DNA from 4 places in the Nocardioides aquaticus genome. Region 4 is predicted to be linked to each of the others. Evidence: predicted binding sites of a transcription regulator. Region 4 holds the regulator's gene; each other region holds the start of a gene.
What was found. The regulator LexA, encoded in region 4, represses DNA repair genes until DNA is damaged. The targets are predictions, from matches to a motif close to TCGAACANNTGTTCGA.

Region 1 (5,172 bases), 1.3 Mb from region 4:
CAACGGCGGCCCGAACTTCTACGAGTTCGGCGATGACGTCCTCTACAAGATCAAGGTCTCGAACCGCAACGACCACGAGGCGGCGATCACCTACGAGTTCAAGTTCACGACCGAGGTCAAGGGCGAGTCCTTCCTCTACAACACCGGCCCGATCGAGTCGGTCGACAGCCCGAACTGGAACCGCCCGCAGTTCTACACCGTGACCCAGGTCAAGGACGGTCGTCGGCGGGTCATCGCCGACCGCCTGCCCACCCCGCCCGTGAACGTGGGCACGCGGAGCACCGGCGACTACGCGGCGCTGGCCCAGCAGGCCACCCACGTCCGTCGTGGTCGTCGCTTCTTCGCCGGGCAGCGCGCGGACGCCTTCCACGTGGACCTCGGCAGCATCTTCGACCTCGGTGCCCTGCGCCCGTTCAACGAGAACCACCTGCTCCCGCTGGCGAACATGGACGGCATCAACTCGGTGCAGTCCTACAACGTGCACTCCATCGCCCTCGAGGTGCCGATCAGCGAGCTGACCCGCGACGGGTCGACGCCCACCCGCGTCAACGCCCGCAAGTCGGTCATCGGGGTCTGGGCGACGGCCAGCCGTCGCCGTGGCCGTACCTGGAACCCGAGCCGCGGCGCGTACGACGGGACCGGTCCCTGGGTCCAGGTCTCGCGCCTGGCCAACCCGCTGTTCAACGAGGTCATCGTGCCGATGGGGGAGAAGGACCGCTGGAACGCCGTGGCCCCCGCGCAGGACGCGCCGTTCCGGAAGTACGTCCAGAAGCCCGAGCTCGCCGGGCTGCTGCCCGTGCTCTACCCGGACGTCTTCCCCAACCTCGCGGCGTACGACAAGCCCCGGGCCGACCTCGACGCGATCCTGATGACCGGCATCCCCTCCGGCGTCGTCCCCGGCTTCCAGAACTACACGGGGCCGAACCCGGCCGACCTCCTGCGGCTGAACGTGGCGATCCCGCCGCTGCAGCCGGGGGACGAGGGCTACAGCAACTTCGGCGTGGTCGGGGGCGACCTGTCGGGCTTCCCCAACGGTCGTCGGATCGACGACGAGGTCGTGGCCATCGAGCTGCGGGCCGTCGCCGGGGTCACCATCCCGCTGGTGGACCCGACGTACGAGCCGGACGGCGCCGCCGGTGCGCTCACCGACGGCACGGAGAACACCAACGCCGACCTGCTGGACGACTTCCCGTTCCTCGGCCTGCCGGGTGGCGGCTACCAGACGGTGCCCGGCACGACGACCGCCGAGCCGACCAACCCCGGCGGCGGCCAGGGCTCGGCGGCACAGCGTTGACCGAGCACCCGCGTCCCCCGGACTCCCCGGAGAACCCCGACGCCGGCCAGGGCATGGTCCTGCTCGACATCGGGGGTGACGTGGGTGCCCTGATCGTGGTGATGCCGGCCGACCTGGTGGGCCACGAGGTCGAGGTGCTCGCCGACGGCGAGCACCCGACCGGCCCGCAGGCCGAGCACGGTCACGGTCATGGGCACGGTCACGGGCACGGTCACGACGGGGCGCCGCTGCACGTCGCGGTCGTACGACGCCCGCTCGGTCCCGGGCGGGAGGTGCCGGCGCTGGTGTACCCCGCGTTGCGCGAGGGCTCCTACCGCCTGGTGCCGAAGGGCACGACCACGGTCGTGCTCGAGGCCGCGGTCCGTGGTGGCCACGTCACGTCGCTCGACTGGCCCGCCTGAGCAGCACCCGCACCATCCGTGAGGGGCCTCCCGCCGTCGCCCAGCGACGGTGAGAGGCCTCTCATCGGTGTCTCACGCCGGCTTCACCGCCGGCCAGCACAGTGGTGTCCACGCCCGGGAGGCATCCCCGCACCCGGGTCCCACTCCGTGAGAGGACACCACCATGAAGCGCTCCACCCTGACCGTCGGCACCACCCTCACCGCCGGGCTCGTCGCCGCCGGCGTGCTCGCCTTCCCGCTGTCCGGCGCCGCCTCCGCCACCGCCGACGACCTGCTCAAGCGGGACGAGGAGGCCGCCGAGGTGGTCCTCGTCGACGACGAGGACGACGACGACACCGGCGACCGCGACCTCACCGGCGACCGCGACCTCACCGGCGACCGCGACCTCACCCAGGTGACGCGCGACGAGCGCGCGGACGACCTGACGAACGACCGCACCAACGGCGTGACGAACGACCAGACGAACCGCGACGTCACGAACCGCGACCAGACGAACGGCGACCAGACCAACGACGACCAGACCAACGACGACCAGACCAACGACGTCACCAACGGCGACCAGACCGGCGACGACGACTGACGGCCGCAGGACGACGGAGGACGAGGACGTGACGGGCCGCGACGATCGCTGGCGCTTCCGCGAGGGCGACCGGATCACCGCCGAGCTGACCGCCGTGCGGCTGCTCGGCGGGGGGTCGGCCTACGAGGCGTATCTCGCCTTCGACGAGATCACCTACGGGCCGGTCGTCGTCAAGGTCGTCCGGCCGCACCAGGTCGCGGACCCGCACAGCCTGCGCGGGCTGCGCCGCGAGGTCGACACCCTGGCGACGGTGAACCACCCGGCCGTGATGCGCGGCCTGCGCCACGAGCTCGCGGGCGAGCGTCCGCACGTCGTGCTCGAACACCTCGACGGGCCCCGGTTGTCCAGCCTCGTACGGCGGCACGGGCCGCTGCAGGAGGCGCAGTACCTGCCGCTGGCGGTGGAGATGGCCTCGGCGCTGCACTACTTCGGCCACGTCGACGTGGTCCACCTCGACCTCAAGCCGAGCAACATCATCATGGGAGCCCCGGCACGGCTGATCGACCTCTCGGTCGCCCGTACGACGGCGGCGGCCGCGGCGCTGACCGGGCGGATCGGGACCGATGCCTACATGTCGCCCGAGCAGTGCGAGCCCGGCTCGCGCGGCACCCCGGGTCCGGCGAGCGACGTCTGGGGGCTCGGCGCGACGTTGTTCGAGGCGGTGGCAGGCCACCGGGCCTTCGCCGACCCCCGACCGTCGGCCGGCGAGCCGGAGGAGCAGTACCCCCAGCTGGTCGACCGCCCCGCGCCGCTGCCCGACCGGACCCCTCCGGCGGTCGTCTCGATCATCCACGCCGCGCTCGAGCAGCGCCCCGCCGACCGCCCCGAGCCCCATGAGGTCTCGGCCGCACTCGAGCCGGTGCTGGCCGCGCAGCCCCCGGTACGCCTGACATTCTCCGTCCGCGGCTGAGCCGCGAGCGCGGTTCTGGTGATCGAGGAGCGAGCGCAGTGCCCCGGTGGTCGAGGGGCGAGCGCAGCGCCCCGGTGGTCGAGGGGCGAGCGCAGCGCCCGGTGGTCGAGGGGCGAGCGCAGCGCCCCGATGGTCGAGGGGCGAGCGCAGTGCCCCGATGGTCGAGGGGCGAGCGCAGTGCCCCGATGGTCGAGGGGCGAGCGCAGTGCCCCGATGGTCGAGGGGCGAGCGCAGTGGCCCCGGTGGGCGTCACAAGAGCACCACTAGAGGTGTTACTGAACATTTGATCGAATGTAGCCGTGGCGTGTGGGGACAACCGCCTCTGACCTGTGGAAACACCCCAGGACTGTCGGTGGCGAGTGCTTGGATGGATCCATGGCCACCGACAAGGACACCACCACCGCACACCCCGTGCCGGCCGGTGTCCGCGCCCTGTCGGCGAGCGTGACGGCGTTGGCGGACCGGCCCCTGTTCGCGTTGGACGCCGCCACCACCCGCGACACCATCCAGTCGCTGGCGGTGCTGGAAGCCAAGGTCGCCTCCTTCAAGCTCGCCGTCCTCGCCCACGCCGAGGAGGTCCAGGTCGGCGCCGAGACCGGGTGCACCTCCACCGGTGTCTGGGCAGCGAACGCCACCCGCTCGCAGAAGAACGTGTCCGCCGCCCAGGTCAGGCTCGCGACCGCGTTGGAGTCGCGGTGGCACCGACTGCGGGACGCGTTGGCGGCAGGTGTCGTGAACGCCGACCAGGTCCGGGTCGTGGTCAACGCGTTGAAGGACCTCCCCGACGACCTCGACAAGAAGTTGCTCGACCAGGCCGAGGAGGCTCTCGTCGCCTACGCCGTCGAGTTCGATCCCACCGAGCTGAGGCACCTCGGTGCGCACATCCTCACGTTGATCGCACCGCAGGTCGGGGAGGAGATCGACCGCAAACGTCTCGAAGCCGCTGAGGCGAAGGCGACGCAGAAGCGGCGGTTCACCCTGTCCTTCGACGGCCACGGAACCGCGCACGGCAGGTTCACGATCCCCGAGGTCCAAGCCAAGATGCTGCAGAAGCTGCTCCACGGGTTCGCTGCCCCCGGCCACGTGAACTGCACCCCCGCCAGCGACGACCCCGAGGGTGGGAAGCGGGAGTGGGTCAAGGGTCGGCCGTCGGCGCAGAAGCTGGGTGAGGCGTTCTGCGAGCTCATCGAGAACTACCCCCGCAACAACGCCCCCAAGCTCGGCCGCACCGACGGCACGTTCATCACGACCACCACCTTCGACCTCCTCACCACCGCACTCGGGACCGCGACGCTCGACGACGGGACCCCGATGGCCGCAGCCCAGGCCATGCGCCTGGCCTGCGAGGCACGGATCATCCCCGTCGTCCTCGGCGGCAACGGCGAGGTCCTGCACCAGGGCCGGGCCCGACGCCGGTTCACCGCCGCCCAGACCTACGCGATGCACGCCCGCGACAAGTCGTGCACCGCCAAAGGGTGCGACTGGCCGCCGGGTCTGTGTCACGCCCACCACGACACCCTGTTCTCCCAGGGCGGCCTGACCGACATCGAGGACGGTCGGTTGTTGTGTCCGCACCACCACGCCCGGGCCCACGACCCCGCCTACGAGATGAAGGTCCACGCCGACAACAAGGTCACCTTCCACCGACGGACATAAGCCCGACGCCGCCCGGCCGATGGGTGATCTCCACTCACCAGGTGCACACAGATCACCCATCGACCCACCCGGAACCGGTCTCGTGACGCTCGCCTCCCTCGCTCCTCGACCACCGAGCGGGCCTGGTCTCGTGACGCTCGCTTCGCTCGCTCCTCGACCACCCGGGGCTGACGCACGCCTTCGACCGCCGGGGCGCGCTCGCTCTGCGACCACCGGGGCGCGCTCGCTCCGCGACCACCGGGACGCGCTCGCTCCGCGACCACCTGGGTCGCCGCGGCCTGTCGATGGGTGATCTGCACTCACCCGATGCACGCAGATCACCCATCGACCC
Region 2 (5,172 bases), 1.6 Mb from region 4:
CCGACCTGCCCGCAGTACTGCGGGCACTGCACGCGGATGGACCTCGTCGGGAACTCCACCCCGACGGTCGAGAAGCTGAAGCTCACCGGCAAGCCGAACGACCGCCTGGTCGCGATGCTGGACTACCTGCGCCGCACCCCGGGCGTCCGCGACGTCGTCGTCTCCGGCGGCGACGTCGCCAACATGCCGTGGCCCCGGCTCGAGGCGTTCCTGACCTCGCTGCTCGAGATCGAGTCGGTCCGGGACGTCCGGATGGCCACCAAGGCGCTGGTCGGGCTCCCCCAGCACTGGCTGCAGCCCGAGGTGATCGCCGGCGTCGAGCGCGTCTCGACCCTGGCCCGCGAGCGGGGCGTCTCCCTGGCGATGCACACCCACGCCAACCACGCCGCGTCGGTGACCCCGCTGGTGGCCCGGGCGACCCGGGCGATGCTGGACGCCGGCCTGCGCGACGTGCGCAACCAGGGCGTCATCCTCGACGGCGTCAACGCCGACCCGCACGCGCTGCTCGACCTGTGCTTCGCCCTGCTCGACGGCGCGCAGATCATGCCGTACTACTTCTACCTCTGCGACATGATCCCGTTCGCCGAGCACTGGCGGACCTCGGTCGCCGACGCCCAGCGGCTGCAGACCGCGATCATGGGCTACCTGCCCGGGTTCGCCACCCCGCGACTGGTCTGCGACGTGCCGTTCGTCGGCAAGCGCTGGGTGCACCAGCTGGCGTCGTACGACACCGTGCACGGCGTCTCGCGGTGGACCAAGAACTACCGCACCTCGATCGAGGCCAGCGACCCCGAGGCGCTGACGCGCACCTACCCCTACTACGACCCGATCCACACGCTGCCCGAGGACGGCCAGCGCTGGTGGGCCGAGAACGTCGCGCCCGACTCGGGGTCGATGACGCCCGCGCAGGCGGCCGCCATGTCGCGGCGTGCGGCCGCGCTGCAGGCGACCTGAGCCGGCTCAGTCGACGGGGCGGTTCTCGTAGGCCGTCGAGAGCACGATCGTGGTGCGGGTGGAGACGTTGGCCGCGGCGCGGATCAGGGCCAGCAGGTCCTCGAGGTCGGCCGGCGTCGCGACCCGGATCTTGAGGATGTAGGACTCCTGGCCGGCCACCGACCAGCAGGACTCGATCTCCTCGACGTGCTCGAGGCGCTGCGGGACGTCGTCCGGCGAGGCCGGGTCGATCGGGCGGATCGAGATGAAGGCGGTCAACGGCCGGCCCATCTCGGCGTGGTTGACCGTGGCGCCGTAGCCGAGGATCAGCCCGCGCTGCTCGAGCCGCTTGACCCGCTGGTGCACCGCCGAGGTGGACAGCCCGGTCGCCTTCCCCAGGTCGGTGAAGGACATCCGGCCGTCGCGGGCCAGGAGCTGGAGGATCTTGCGGTCGGTGGGCTCCACACCGGAAGGATCTGCGCTCACGCGGGCCAGCGTAGGGCTCCGTGCGGGTAGGCGCGGGGGATGCTCAGCACGCGGGCGCGGGGTGCCCCTAGGCTGGCGCTCGTGGGTGGAGGTCGCGAGGTCTGGCTCCGCCGGGTGCCGTCGGCCGACGCGCCGCACCGCGGCCTGGTCGGCGCCGTCCGCCGCCTGGCCCGCCGGGCGCCGCGGGCGACCTACGACCTCGAGGTCTGGGACGACGCCCGCCTCACCTTCGCCTGCCGCACCCCACGCCCCGTACGGCCCCTCGTCCGCCGCGCCGGGACGGGCCGTCCGGTCGCTGCGACCGCCGTGCGGAGTGCGGACGCGTCCCCGACGGACTGGGTTACGGTGCCGCGATGACCGCCCCTGCGCCGCGCCTGATGCTGCTCGACACCGCCTCGATGTACTTCCGCGCCTTCTTCGGCGTGCCCGACATCGCCGGCCCCGACGGCACCCCGGTCAACGCCGTGCGAGGGCTGCTGGACTTCGTCTCCCGGCTGGTCACCGACTACCAGCCGACCCACCTGGTCTGCTGCTGGGACGACGACTGGCGTCCGCAGTGGCGGGTCGACCTGCTGCCGACCTACAAGGCGCACCGCGTGGTCGAGGAGGTCGAGACCGCCCCCGACGTCGAGGAGGTCCCGGACCCGCTCGGGGTGCAGGTGCCGATCATCCAGCAGGTGCTGGCGGCCTTCGGCATCACCGTGATCGGCGCCCCGGGCTACGAGGCCGACGACGTGATCGGCACGCTCGCCACCGGCGCCGGGATGCCGGTGGACGTGGTCACCGGCGACCGCGACCTGTTCCAGCTCGTCGACGACGACGCGGAGGTCCGGGTGCTCTACATCGCCCGCGGCGTCGGGCGCCACGAGCGCGTCGACGACGCCTGGGTGGTCGCGAAGTACGACGTCCACGCCCGTCAGTACGCCGACTTCGCCACCCTGCGCGGTGACGCCTCCGACGGTCTGCCCGGCGTCTCCGGCGTCGGCGACAAGACCGCCGCCTCCCTGCTCGGCCGCCACGGCGACCTGGCCGGCATCGTCGCCGCCGCCCACGACCCCGACTCGGGCATGGCCGCCGGGCCCCGTCGCAAGGTCAAGGACGCCGCCGACTACCTCGCGGTCGCCCCGCGCGTGGTCGCGGTGGCCCGGGAGCTGGACCTCGACCGCTCCCACCTGGAGCTGCCACGGTCCCCGGCCGACCCGGACCGCCTGGCCGCCCTGTCGGAGCAGTACGGCCTCGACTCCCCCGTCGCGCGCCTCACCGCCGCCCTCGCCCGCGACTGACCGATCGTCGGCTGGGCGCCCACGCCGGTGGTCCGAGGAGGGGCGCCAGGCCCCGGTGGTCGAGGAGGGAGCTCCCGACCCGGTGGTCGATCAGCGAGCGCCAGCGACCGTCTCGAGACCCCCTCCACAACCACCACACCGGCCTTGCGTTCGAACGCGTGTTCGACTATACTAGATGCATGACCACCACCGCCGACGACGACAGCACCGGGCCCGACCCGACGCTCGACGTCCCGGTCGAGGCTGCGGTGCAGGTGGAGGCGGTGATGTCGCCCGACCCGTCGTTCTGGGAATGGGTCCACGCACTCGACACCACCCGAGAGACCACCCGCGTCGAGGCGCTGGCGGTGGTCAAGAACGCCAAGGCCGTGCAGGCCGCAGCCGACGTCGCGGTCCTGCAGTCGATCGTGGACTGGTGCGTGATCAACGAGGCCCTCACCGACGACGAAGCGATGTGGATCGCCGGGTACGGCGATTACGGCCTCGCCCTCGGCGGCATCGGGTGCCCGCTGGTCCGCGAGTCCGCGGTCATCGAGCTGTCCGCCGTCCTCGGGGTGTCCACCCGGTCCGGTGCAAACCAGGTCGCTGTGACGTTGGAGCTGCGCTACCGGCTACCCCGGTTGTGGGAACGCGTCCTCTCCGGGGCCTGCCCGGTGTGGCGTGCCCGCCAGGTCGCGGAGAAGACCATGGGCCTGTGCGAGGACGGCGCCGCCGAGGTCGACCGGCTCGTCGCCCCCTTCGCGCACTCGATCTCCTACGCCCAGCTGTCCCGGATCACCGACGAAGCACTCCTACGCTGGGACCCCCAGGCAGCCGAGGAGAAACGCCGCGCAGCCGCTGACGGGCGGCACTGCCACATCAACCTCGCCCAGCACCCCGACGGTGTCGTCGACCTCGACGCCGGACTCGACCTCGCCGACGCGATCGCCCTCGAAGCAGCCGTCAGCGACCGGGCGAAGACCCTCGCCGCCGACGGGTCCACCGAGTCGTTGGACGTCCGCCGCTCGAAGGCCCTCGGCTCCCTCGCCCTCGGCGAACAGACCCTCCCCGACGGCCAGGAGCAGGCCTCACCGGCGACCGGCAAGCACCTGGTGCTCTACGCCCACATCCCCGGCGCCGTCTTCAACCCCCTGTTCTGCACCACCAGCCCCACCAGCGCGACCCAGCTCTCCCGCCTGGACAACCGCCACCCCGCGAAAGGCCCGATCACCACCGCCCAGGTCCGCCAGTGGGCCCACACCGCCGCCAGCATCACCATCCGGCCCGTCATCGATCTGGCCGAGTCCATCCACTGCGACTCCTACGAGTGCTCCGACCGCCTCAAGGAACAGACCGCCCTACGCGACCTCACCTGCGTGTTCCCCTGGTGCACCAACCCGGCGGTGTTCGCCGACATGGACCACGTCATCCCGCACCCCGACGGCCCCACCGAGACAGGGAACGTCGCCCCCGCCTGCCGCCAGCACCACCGCGCCAAGACCCACATGGGATGGAACTACAACCTCCTCGGACCCGGGCTCTACCTGTGGACCAGCCCGATCGGACAGCGGTACCTCAGATCCCACGCCGGCACCCACCCCATCGACGAGCTCCCACCAGGGCCACCACCCGACCCACTGCCCGAGCAACCCGACACCACCCCGTACCAGGCACCGCCCCCGGCACCGGACGATCCCGACGGCGCCGCCGAGCCTCCACCCCGAAACGACCCCCCACCCTTCTGACCCCGCTGACACCCCAGCAGCAGCCGTACCGCCGGACCGGCCACGCCCACCGGCGGTACCGGCACGCCCAGGCCCCCTCACCCCCGTCGATGGGTGATCTACACGCACCAGATGCGTGCAGATCACACGTCGACCACCGGCCCTGGTCTCGAGACGCTCGCTGCGCTCGCTCCTCGACCACCGGACCACCGAGGGCCGACCCTCGACCACCGGTCCCGCCGCCGGCGACGACCTACTCGGCGAGCCCCGAGTACGCCACCACGCCGCGCTTGAGCTGCTTGACCGTCGCCCGCGCGGTGTCGCGGAGCGGGCCGGGGCCCGCGGCGGTGGCGACCTGCCCCGAGAGGTCGACCAGCTGCTTCATCCAGCGCACGAAGTCACCCGCGGTGAGGTCGGTGGTGCCGAGGACGTCGTCGAGGTCGTCGCCCTCGGCCCACCGGAAGGCGCACCAGGCGAAGCCGGCGTCGGGGCGCCTCAGGAAGTCCAGGTGGTGCTGCTTCTCGAGGCCGTCGAGGTCGCCCCACAGCTGCATCATCGCGTCGATGGCGGCCCCGGTGTTTCCTCCGGGCACCCGCGGCGAGCGCGCGTCGTCGGGGCGGCGCGCCTCGAAGACCAGCACCGACAGCGCCGCGGCCAGGCCCGAGGACGTGAGGCCGTCCCAGAGGCCCTGGCGCAGGGACTCCGCGGCCACCAGGTCCATCTCGGAGTAGAGGCGCCGCAGCCGGGCGCCCTCGGTGGTGACCTCG
Region 3 (5,172 bases), 1.0 Mb from region 4:
CAGGTTGCGTGCCAGGCACTCGGGGTGCTGCTGCTCGTAGGCCGCGGCCTGGTTGTAGCGGTCGGTGTCACCGCTGGTGCCACCGAGGGAGGCGATCGAGTTGTAGGCCAGCGGGGTGCCGGTCTGGTTCCCGCGCGGGACGTCGTTCGAGTAGAGGTACGGGTACATGTTCCACAGCGGCTCCTGCGCCACCACGGCCTCGAGCCCCCGCGGGTCGAGGTCGGCGCCCCAGAGGCCGGTGACGGCGTCGTACGACTTGCCGTACATGCCGACCTTGCCGGTCGACCAGGGTCGCGAGGCCGACCAGCGCACGGCCTTGCGCACGTCGGCCTGCTCGCCGGCGCCCATCCAGTCCAGGCAGCCGGTGCTGGCGCCGAAGCCGCGGTTGTCGACGAGCACGACGGTGTAGCCGCGCTCCATCAACGAGGCGCCGTCGATCAGGTCGTCGAAGCGCGAGCTCGGCTGGACCTCGTCGGTCTCCTGGCCGGTCTGGCCGGCGTGGTTGAAGTAGGGACCGACCGACAGGATCACCGGGGTCTTCTCCGTGGGCGCCAGGCCCTCGGGCCGCAGCACGTCGGCGTGCAGCGTGACCGTGGTCGGCGACCCGGCCTGGGCGGCCCGGAAGTAGTGCTCGGTCCACGACGCCCCGACGGGCACGCCGGGGTTCTCGTCGTTCGTGACGCCGTCGGCGATCGAGCCGGCGGCGGGTGCAGCAGGTGCAGCAGCCGCGGGTGCGGCGGGTGCGGCGGAGGTCGGTGACGTCAGCGCGGACGCGCCGAGCGCGGCCGCGACCACCGAGGTCCGGATGAGGGCTCGCTTCATCAGTGTGGTGCCTTTCCCGAGAGCGCCGGCCCGTCGCGGGCCGGACGGGGCCAACGTACGTCGGGTCGGCGCCCCTGGGAACGGGTCGTGTGCCTGGGAACGGTCCAACAACCGTTCCCGGGCACACGACCCACCTGGCTCTCAGCCGGCCCTCACGCGTGGAGCTGGGCCGGTGCTCGCGCGGGTCGGCTCAGAAGCGGCCGTACGAGCGCGCGACGTCCCAGATCGGGGCGTACTGCACGGCGCCGCCGGTGCCCGGCGCCTCCCAGACCATGCCGTCGCCGGCGTAGATCGCGACGTGCGAGACCGAGCCGCCCGGGGAGTAGAACACCAGGTCGCCGGGCTGCAGGTTGCCGGCCGAGACCGGGGTGGCCGCGGCGGCCTGGGCCGACGAGGTGCGCGGGATGGTCTTGCCGACCTGCGCGAAGACGTAGCTGGTGAAGCCCGAGCAGTCGAAGCCGGACGGGGTGGCGCCGCCGTAGACGTACGGCACGCCGGCGTACTGGCTGGCCGCCTCGACGACGCCGGACGCGGCGCTGCTGGGCGCGGCGGACGGGGCCGGGGCCGAGGAGCCGCCCGACGACGAGCCGCCACCGGTCTGCAGGGTCTGGCCCGGGTAGATCATGGTCGGGCTGGACACGACGTCGCGGTTGGCGGCGTACAGGTTCTGCCACGACGTGCCCATGCTCTGCGCGATCGAGGACAGGGTGTCACCGGACTTGACGGTGTAGTCGGCGGCGCTGGCCGGGCTGGTGAGCGCGGGCCCGGCGGCCAGGCCGGCGGCCAGGGCGACGGTGGCCGCCGCGCGGCGGCCGTGGTGCGTGACCTCGGCGCGGTGCTTGCCGGGGCGCTGGGTGCTGCTGGTGCGAACGAGAGACATGTGTTCCTCCGGACGCCTACGAAGTGAGCTGACGGGTTCGGGCCTGGAGGTGCCCGGCCGCCGGTGGGCCCTGGTGGGGCCCGGTGGCGGCTTCACCCCGGTGGCACCGCGTCGCGGCGCCACGATGGTTCCTCCGCACCCGCCGTCGTGTCATTGCTGGCACTCCGACGCGGCGGGTCTCGGCGACGGCGGAGTGCGGCCCACCTGCTGGTGGGCCGCGGGAGAACGTAGGAGACGGCGGGGCTGGATCAAAACGGGCGCGCGGCCCGGATCCAGGGCATGTCTGCCCGTCGTCGGGGCGGATCGGGCGCAGGGAGTGCCTTGTGCACCTGTGCGGTCCAGACCTGTGTGTTAGATCACGTCGGTCGCGCCACCCGTGCCCCCGAGAGGCGATCGGACTGTCCGCCCTGCCGCTGATCGAACACATGTTCTACCGTGGGTCCATGCCCGTCCTTCCCCGCGCCCAGCACGTCTGGGTGTCGCTCACGGGCGTGTGGGCCGACGACCGGGTGCCGGGGCTGCTGCTGTCGTGGCGGTCGACACCGCAGGGCTGGGAGGGCTGGGTGATCTCCGCCCAGGCGGGCGTCGGGGCGCGGGGGACGGGCCGTACGTGCGGCAGAGCTGGCTGCCGGCCACCGCGATCCGGCCTCTCGGACCCCTCCCCCAGGCGCCGCCGCACCGACCTCCGGGGCCGCGCGGAGCACCGTAGCGGACTGTTGGCGAACGTTTATTCTACTGTTGCTCTGTCGTGGGTGGATAACCCCGTTTCAGCAGCACTGATGTCGGCGGCGAGTGCTTGAGTAGACCCCATGACCACCACCACCGACAGCGACCTAGGTTGGGACACCGACCTGGGGTGTGAGGGACCGTGGGTGCCGGCTCCGGCGCCGGTACGTCCCGGGGTCCGTGTCACCGGTGCCCTGCTCGACGCCCGGGGTGCGGTGTCTGCGGCAGCCGGGGTCTCGACCACGGCGTTGTCGAACACAGACCTGACCACCGCCGCCCACGAGATCACCGCCCTGGAGTCGCAGGTCGCGGCCTACAAGCTCGCCGTCCTCGCCGAGGCGCGCGACCGCGGCCAGCAAGGCCCCGTGGGCGATGAGGCAGACCCCGACCCCGCGGCGTGGTTGGCGAAGCTGACCGGCGACCCCACCGAGGTCCTGCGCGGCGGACTCTGGATCGCCCGCCTGCTCCAGACCAAGTACCACCACACCCGCCGTGCGCTGGAGGCCGGAACCCTGCGTCTCTCGCAGGCCAAGGTCCTCGTCCGTGCCGCAGAGCGCGCCCCCAGGGCCCTGACGGCCGAGCAGATCACCGCAGCCGAGGAGTCCCTCGTCCTCACCGCGACCGGCGAGTCGTCCCCCACGAACACCAAGGGCCGACCCATGACCGCGGCACGGCTGCGTGACGAGGCTCGGCGGGTCTTCGCGAACATGCTCCCGGCGAAGGAGGAAGCGGACGCCGCGGAAGGCGACGATCTGGCTGCTGAGGAGGACGACGCGGCCCGGGAGTGCTACCTCTCGCTGAACGACCGGGGTGATGGGACCTTCCGTGGGACGTTCGTGATCCCCACCCTGCACGGCAGGATCCTGCAAGCAGCCCTCGAGCGCCTCACCGCCCCCCGCCGCCACACCAAGGACTCGACCGGGGCCCCGATCACCGATGAGTCCGCCCAGCACGGCACCTCCTACGGCGAAAAGATCGGGGCCGGGTTCTGCGAGCTCATCGAACACCTTTCCACCACCGGTTTCGACCACGGCAACACCATCGGCCTGCTGATCACCGCCACCCTCGACAAGATCGCCGCCGGGACCGGGACCGGGACCCTGGCCACCGGCGAGACCATCTCCATCCGCTCGATCCGGCGCCTGGCCTGCAACGCAGGCCACCTCCCGGTGGTCCTCGGTGGCGAGTCGATGCCCGTCGACGTCGGCAGGTCGCGGCGCAGGTTCACCCGCCACCAGTCCCACGCCCTCGCGGTCCTGCACGACACCTGCGGGGTCGCGGGTTGCGAGAGACCCTTCGCGTGGTGCGAGCTGCACCACCTCACCGAATGGTCCCGCGGCGGGCCCACCGACCTGGCCAACGCCCTCCCGCTGTGCGGACACCACCACCGCAGAGCACACGACCCCGCCTACGAGATGCGCCGGCACCGAGGACGCGAGTACGTCCTGAAGAAGATCAGACGGTGAGGAGCCGCGAGCGACGAACGGACGGATGACGGCCGGGCGGAACGGTGCATGGGGTCACGTTCCGCGCCGGCCGCCCTTCGGAGGGACAAGAGCTCCCGGTCCGTCCGGTCCAGCGCGACCAGGATGCCGCGCCGGGCGCACTGGCGACCAGGACCGAACGGCCTGTCCACTCGTCCTAGGACCTACGGCACTCAAGGGTGAGCCATCGAGGGGCGGGGACCGGGCTACAGTCCTGCTCGTCGAGTGACTCGCCACGCCCGGGTGGTATGTCCACCTGATTCGGGGTGATCGACGATCCGCGATCTGGTCCGGGTAAGTGACCAGATCGCGGGCCATAGAACGCTGCGCTTGCCGTCGTCCCCTCGGGACGACCCGCAGCAGTCCCCCGAACGTACGCCTGTTGCGGCTGCTTCGCGACTTCTCCCGAGCCGGCAACCAAAGACGCCGCGGCCGCGTCTGACAGGACGAGGCCCGCACCAGGGCCCGTACCCGTCTCGGAGGACCGCGTGACCCGACCGCAGCACCGCACCACCCGTACCACCCGTACCGGACGTACGGGCCGCCCCACTGCACGCCCCGCCGGGTCCGCGACCGTCCGGGAGCGCGGGGCGTCCGACGCGCAGCAGGCCGTGGCCGTGCTGGTGATCGTCGCGCTGGGAGCCGTGGCGGCCGCGGTGCTCCAGCACCTCTGAGTCGCACCGGCCCCGGCGCCGGCGCGGTCCCGGCGCGGTCCCGGCGCGGTCAGCCCTCGACGAGCTTGAGCCCGGCGATGCAGCCGATCAGCCCGACCAGCAGCAGCGCCTTGAGCACCGACACCGACTCCGCGCCGGTCACCATCGCGAAGGTCACCGTCGTCACCGCACCGATCCCGACCCACACCGCGTAGGCCGTGCCGACGGGCAGCTCCCGCAGCGACCACCCCAGGCCGGCCATGCTCATCACGAGCGCGACCCCGAAGACGACCGTCGGAGCGAGCCGGCTGAACCCGTCCGACCGGTCCAGCGCGGTGGCCCACACGGCCTCCAGCAACCCCGACACCACGAGCACGATCCACGCCATGACACACCTCTCCCAGGTCGCCGTCTTGTCGCGTTCCGGGTACGGCGCCGCTCGTCCGGGAGCCGGGAGGGCTCGCGCCCATCCTCTCAAGTCCGGGACCGGACGTCACCTTCGCGACGATGCCCAGCCCGAAGGGACTTCCGGCCCTGTGCGGACCCCTGCCCCGCCACGGCACAGTCGGAGGCAGGTCAAGGGTGGGCGCCACACCAATGACCGGTT
Region 4 (5,172 bases):
AGGTCGGCGAGGTCCGCCATCTCCGCGAGCTCGCGCCACCAGGACACCCGGGTGGGACGGCCGTCGTAGTCAGGACGCCGGTTGGCGCCGCTGGGGCCGGGGAGCACGAACACCTGGGTGCGCCCGACGTACCACTCGGTGGCGCCGAGCAGCTTCGGTGGCCTGCGACCCAGCGCCCGGGCCGCCTGCTGGGCCGCGCCCTTGCCGGTGAAGGCCAGCCAGTCCGGCTCCCACCGCTCGACCTTGGCGACGAGGTCGTCGATGTCGGCGAGATAGCGGGTCCCGTCGGGAGACGGGCGCCCGACCAGGTCGGTCAGCCCCAGGCCGAGCGCGGGCAGCCGGTGGTCGTCCTCGGGGCGCAAGAGCGTGGGCGTCATCCCGGCGAGGTGCAGGCACTCCCAGAAGGAGTTGCCGGGGGTCGCGTAGTAGTGCTCGCGGGTCTTCGGACTGTCCTGACCGGCCTGGCCACAGAAGACCACGGCGGGATCCGGACCGACGATGTCGGGCAACTCCTCCACGCCCCCACCCTCTCGTCCTACACAATGACCCCCATGGGCGGAAAGCGAGCCGGGTCGCGACGAGGTCCCCGGCCCCAGCGACGAGTCTCACCGACCCTCCTGGGGTTGTCACTGGGGGTCACGCTGCTCGTCGTGGCGTGGGGCTACCTGGTCTTCGCGGCCATCGACTTCGGGTCCGAGGCGCGCGGCGGACGGGGCGAGGCGTGGTGGTTCCTCGGGCTCGCGTCGCTGGGTGCGGTGGCGTGCCTGTTCGCCGGGCTGATGCTGGTCGCGCGGATCCTGCGGCTGCTGGCGACCCCGCCGGCGGCTCCCTCCGTGGGGCACGCGAACGACGTCGACACGGTCGCGACGAGCGAGGGGTACGTCGGGCGCCGCGTGCGCTGACACGACTGGCAGATGCGTGAGGGGCGGGGCGGCCGTGGCCACCCCGCCCCTCAGCGTTCCCCTGCTCGTCGACGGGGTCGAGTCGTCGACGAGCCTCTAGCCCACCAGCGGCGCGGGTCGATGCGCCGGCGTGGTGGCCGACACGTCACCCGAGCGGGACGCGCAGCTCCTGACCGGCCTGCAGCACGCCGGAGTCGAGGTCGTTCAGCTCCTGGATGTCGGTGACGACCGAGGCGGCGTCGCCCTCACCGGTCGCGGCCACCGTCTCCTGGGCCAGGCCCCACAGCGTCTCGCCCGGGGCGACCACGACGACGCGGGTCGGGTCGGGGGTGTCCTCGCCGTCGGCCATCGAGGCCTGCGCCAGCAGGAGGCCGGCGGCGAGCAGGACGACCAGTGCGAGGAGGAGCACGGCCAGCCGGCCCCGACGCGTCAGACGCACGGTGGTGGTGGGGCGGGCAGACTGCAGGGTGGCGCTCATGGTGACCTCCTGGGGAAGGGGGCGGTCAGCGGTGCCGGATGCGGTGCTGACCACCGGGGTCGGTGGTGGACGAACCAATGTCTAGAGGCCGGCGCCGACAGCCCTCGGTGACGAGGCGGTCGGGCCCGGTCGATCAGACGTTCGATCGAACACCTGAGCGACAGTAGATCACCTGTTCGAACGAGCGCAAGACCCCGCTCGATCATTTGTTCGACAGCCTTGGCCGGTCACCCGCGACACGCGGGTTCGAACAGGTGTTTGAAGTGGGGGTGCCCGACGGTCTAGCGTCACTCCTGTCACACCGACCCCGGAGAGGTGCACCCGCATGCCCAAGAAGAACGTCAGCGAGCTGCCCGACGGCCCGGCGGACGCCACCGGGCTGACGCCGCGCCAGCAGCGCGTCCTCACGCACATCAAGGAGTGCCTCGAGGCACGCGGCTACCCGCCGAGCATGCGCGAGATCGGTGAGGCCGTCGGCCTCACCAGCACCTCGAGCGTCTCCCACCAGCTGCGCGTGCTGCAGGAGAAGGGCTACCTCAAGCGCGACCCCAACCGCCCGCGCGCCCTCGAGGTGTTCCTGCCCGAGCACATGGCCTCGCGCCGCTCGCTGGGCAGCGGCGAGGAGTCCAGCATCGACGAGACGGGCGTCGGCGACGTCGTCCCGCAGGCCGCCAACGTGCCGGTCGTCGGCCGGATCGCCGCCGGTGGCCCGATCCTGGCCGAGGAGCGGATCGAGGAGATCTTCCCGCTGCCGCGCCGCATCGTCGGCGACGGTCAGCTCTTCCTGCTCGAGGTCAGCGGCGAGTCGATGATCGACGCCGCCATCTGCAACGGCGACTTCGTGGTCATCCGCCAGCAGCCGACCGCCGAGAACGGCGACATCGTCGCCGCCATGATCGACGGCGAGGCCACGGTCAAGACCTTCCAGCGCAAGGACGGCCAGGTGTGGCTGATGCCGCACAACGCCGCCTACTCCCCCATCGACGGCACCCACGCCACGATCCTGGGCAAGGTCACCGCCGTCCTGCGCAGCCTGTAGGACCCGTCCCCGGGGTCGGGTGAGCGGTCCCGGGGATGTCGGGGGCGGCACGTACGCTGCGGGTTGCCCGCACCGCCCACCCCCGGGAGCCCCCCATGCGTCGTCCTGCCACCACCGCCCTGCTCGGGGGTGTGCTGAGCGTGCTGCTCCTGGCCCCGCTCACCGCGGTGCCGGCCGCGGCCGATCCCGACCCGGGCCCCGGCTCGGTCCCGGGCTCCGTTCCGGACTCGGTCCCGGTGCTGCCCGACGTCGTGCTGGGCGAGCGTCCCCCGCTGCCCGAGGAGACGCTGGAGGAGGTCCAGGAGCTCTTCGCCGACGGCGTCGGCGGGCCGGCCGCGGACCCCGGCGAGACCGAGCCCGGGCCCCCGGTGGCCGACGAGCGGGACGTCACCCTGGCGCTGCGCGACCTGCTCGCGGCGCGCGGCGACCTGTCCCGGCAGGACCGCGCCACGGCCGACGCCTACCTGGCGCGTCCCACCGACGGCAACGGCTCGCCCTTCGGCGTGCGCTACCGGGTCCGCGAGGCCGCCCCGACCTGCAACGCCGACGTGTGCGTCCACCGGGTCGACTCGACCGCCGACGCCGCCACGCCGCGCTTCGCCCGGCGGGTGCTCACCTCGGTGGCCGGGGTCCACGACACCTACGTCGCCGCGGGCTACCGCGCTCCCAGGAGGGACGGCCGGGCGCGCAACGACGGCGGGAACGCCAAGACCGACATCTACCTCGCCGACATCGGCGACAAGGCCATCTACGGCTACTGCACCTCCGACCCCGAGGGCCCGTACGACGGTGGTTCGGCGCGGTTCAGCACCTGGGCCTACTGCGTGCTCGACAACGACTACGTCCGCCAGCAGTACCCCCGGAACACGCCCCAGCAGAACCTGGACGTCACCGTCGCCCACGAGTACTTCCACGCCGTCCAGTTCGCCTACGACCTCTTCGAGGACCCTTGGCTGATGGAGGGCACCGCCACCTGGGTCGAGGACGAGACCTTCGACGGCGTCGACGACAACGTCTCCTACCTGCGGTACGGCCCGATGGGCAGGCCCGCCCGGCCGATGGACCTCGACCGGGGTGGCCAGGAGGTCTACGGCGCGTGGTCGTTCTGGCGCTTCCTGACCGAGAGGTTCCCGGCCAAGCAGGGCGGGCTGCCCACCCTGGCGCGCGACGTGTGGGAGGAGGCCGACTTCCTCAACCCCGACGAGACCTACTCGCTGGCCGCCCTCCAGCGAGTCCTCAAGGCGCGCGGCACCTCGGTGCGGGCCCAGTTCGCCGACTACGTCGCGGCGAACCGCTTCTCGCGCCAGCGCTACGAGGAGGGCAACGCCAACGCCTACCCGCGCAGCCCCGTGGCCGACCAGCGCGAGCTGACCCTGCGCCGCACGGCGTACTCCTCGACCCGACGCCTCGGGCACCTCACGGGCTCGACGGTGCGCCTCGAGCCCGGGGGCGGCCTGAAGTCCAACCGCTGGGTGCTGCGCGTCAAGGCCGACCTGGCGGCGCCGAGGCGCGGCTCCGAGCTGCGGATCTCCGTGGTCGCACCGGACGGCACCGCGAAGACCAGCCGGGTCGCGCTGGACCGCAACGGCAAGGCCTCGGTGCGGACGCCGTTCTCCACCCGCCGGGTCCAGGCCGTCGAGGTGCACCTGGTCAACGCCAGCACGCGCATCCGTGACTGCTTCAGCCTCGGTTCGGTCTCCTGCCAGGGGTACGCCCGCGACGACCGTCAGCCCGCCGTCCTCCGCGCCACCGCCCGCGCCCGCTGACCCGGGGCCCCTCCCCGCGCGCCCGACGTGGCCGGAAGGTGAACACTGGCCAGCGGCTTCGTCCGGGGCGGTGACCCCGGGGCCGGCGTGACGTTGGATCAGGCTGTGACCACCCCGACCCGTCGTACCGTCCTGAGGACCGGCGCCGCCGGCGCCCTCGGCACCGCCGCCCTCGCCCCCGGCGCCCCGGCCCCCGGGGCGCTCGCCGCCCCCGATGCCGCGCGTCGCCGCGCCGACCGGCGCACCTTCGCCCACGGTGTCGCCTCCGGCGACCCCCTCCCCCGCCGGGTCGTGATCTGGACCCGGGTCACCCCGACGCCGGCCTCGACCCCCGGCTCCGGCCAGGGGCCCCGCGTGACCGTGCGGTGGGAGGTCGCCCGGGACGCCGACTTCCGGCGGATCGTGCGCCGGGGCAGCGTCGTCACGGGGCCGTCGCGCGACCACACGGTCAAGGTCGACGTCGACGGGCTCGAGGCCGACCGGTGGTACCACTACCGCTTCGTCCTCGACGGCCGCCGCAGCCCGGTCGGGCGGCTGCGCACCGCCCCGCGCGCGCGGGCCGCCGTACGCCGCCTGCGCCTGGGCGTGGTGTCCTGCGCGAACTGGCAGGCCGGCATGTTCGCGGCCTACCGCGGGATCGCGGCGCGCGACGACCTCGACGCGGTGCTCTGCCTGGGCGACTACCTCTACGAGTACGCCCCCGGCGAGTACGGCTACGGCAACGCGAACGTCGACGTCCGCCCGCACGACCCGCCGCGCGAGATGGTCTCGCTGGAGGACTACCGACGGCGGCACGCGCAGTACAAGACCGACCCCGACCTGCAGGCCGCGCACGCGCGCTGCCCCTGGATCGTCACCTGGGACGACCACGAGACCACCAACGACGCGTGGCGGCGCGGCGCCGAGAACCACCAGCCCGACACCGAGGGCGACTTCCGGTCCCGCCGCGCCCGCGCGCACCGCGCCTACGACGAGTGGATGCCGGTA

Region 1: ENKNEFLB_RS13240 (HNH endonuclease signature motif containing protein) is a predicted target of LexA. The motif match lies at 3,461-3,476, and genes of this name have one in related genera.
Region 2: ENKNEFLB_RS11895 (HNH endonuclease signature motif containing protein) is a predicted target of LexA. The motif match lies at 2,853-2,868, and genes of this name have one in related genera.
Region 3: ENKNEFLB_RS14395 (HNH endonuclease signature motif containing protein) is a predicted target of LexA. The motif match lies at 2,422-2,437, and genes of this name have one in related genera.

What each region holds. Positions count from the first base shown of each region.
Region 1 is NZ_CP075371.1:2,726,051-2,731,222, reverse strand. It holds gene ENKNEFLB_RS13260 (DUF4331 domain-containing protein) at 1-1,294, shown strand, start outside; gene ENKNEFLB_RS13255 (hypothetical protein) at 1,291-1,695, shown strand; gene ENKNEFLB_RS13250 (hypothetical protein) at 1,859-2,275, shown strand; gene ENKNEFLB_RS13245 (serine/threonine-protein kinase) at 2,304-3,185, shown strand; gene ENKNEFLB_RS13240 (HNH endonuclease signature motif containing protein) at 3,561-4,841, shown strand.
Region 2 is NZ_CP075371.1:2,446,132-2,451,303, forward strand. It holds gene ENKNEFLB_RS11875 (KamA family radical SAM protein) at 1-954, shown strand, start outside; gene ENKNEFLB_RS11880 (Lrp/AsnC family transcriptional regulator) at 961-1,419, opposite strand; gene ENKNEFLB_RS11885 (hypothetical protein) at 1,501-1,776, shown strand; gene ENKNEFLB_RS11890 (5'-3' exonuclease) at 1,773-2,702, shown strand; gene ENKNEFLB_RS11895 (HNH endonuclease signature motif containing protein) at 2,882-4,426, shown strand; gene ENKNEFLB_RS11900 (DEAD/DEAH box helicase) at 4,659-5,172, opposite strand, start outside.
Region 3 is NZ_CP075371.1:2,964,824-2,969,995, forward strand. It holds gene ENKNEFLB_RS14385 (CocE/NonD family hydrolase) at 1-822, opposite strand, end outside; gene ENKNEFLB_RS14390 (C40 family peptidase) at 1,013-1,702, opposite strand; cyclic di-AMP (ydaO/yuaA leader) riboswitch at 1,701-1,897, opposite strand; gene ENKNEFLB_RS14395 (HNH endonuclease signature motif containing protein) at 2,512-3,894, shown strand; gene ENKNEFLB_RS14400 (hypothetical protein) at 4,401-4,586, shown strand; gene ENKNEFLB_RS14405 (DMT family transporter) at 4,636-4,953, opposite strand; guanidine-III (ykkC-III) riboswitch at 4,968-5,032, opposite strand.
Region 4 is NZ_CP075371.1:4,013,328-4,018,499, forward strand. It holds gene ENKNEFLB_RS19495 (mismatch-specific DNA-glycosylase) at 1-518, opposite strand, end outside; gene ENKNEFLB_RS19500 (hypothetical protein) at 624-902, shown strand; gene ENKNEFLB_RS19505 (LysM peptidoglycan-binding domain-containing protein) at 1,048-1,380, opposite strand; gene lexA (transcriptional repressor LexA) at 1,706-2,419, shown strand; gene ENKNEFLB_RS19515 (MXAN_6640 family putative metalloprotease) at 2,515-4,185, shown strand; gene ENKNEFLB_RS19520 (alkaline phosphatase D family protein) at 4,291-5,172, shown strand, end outside.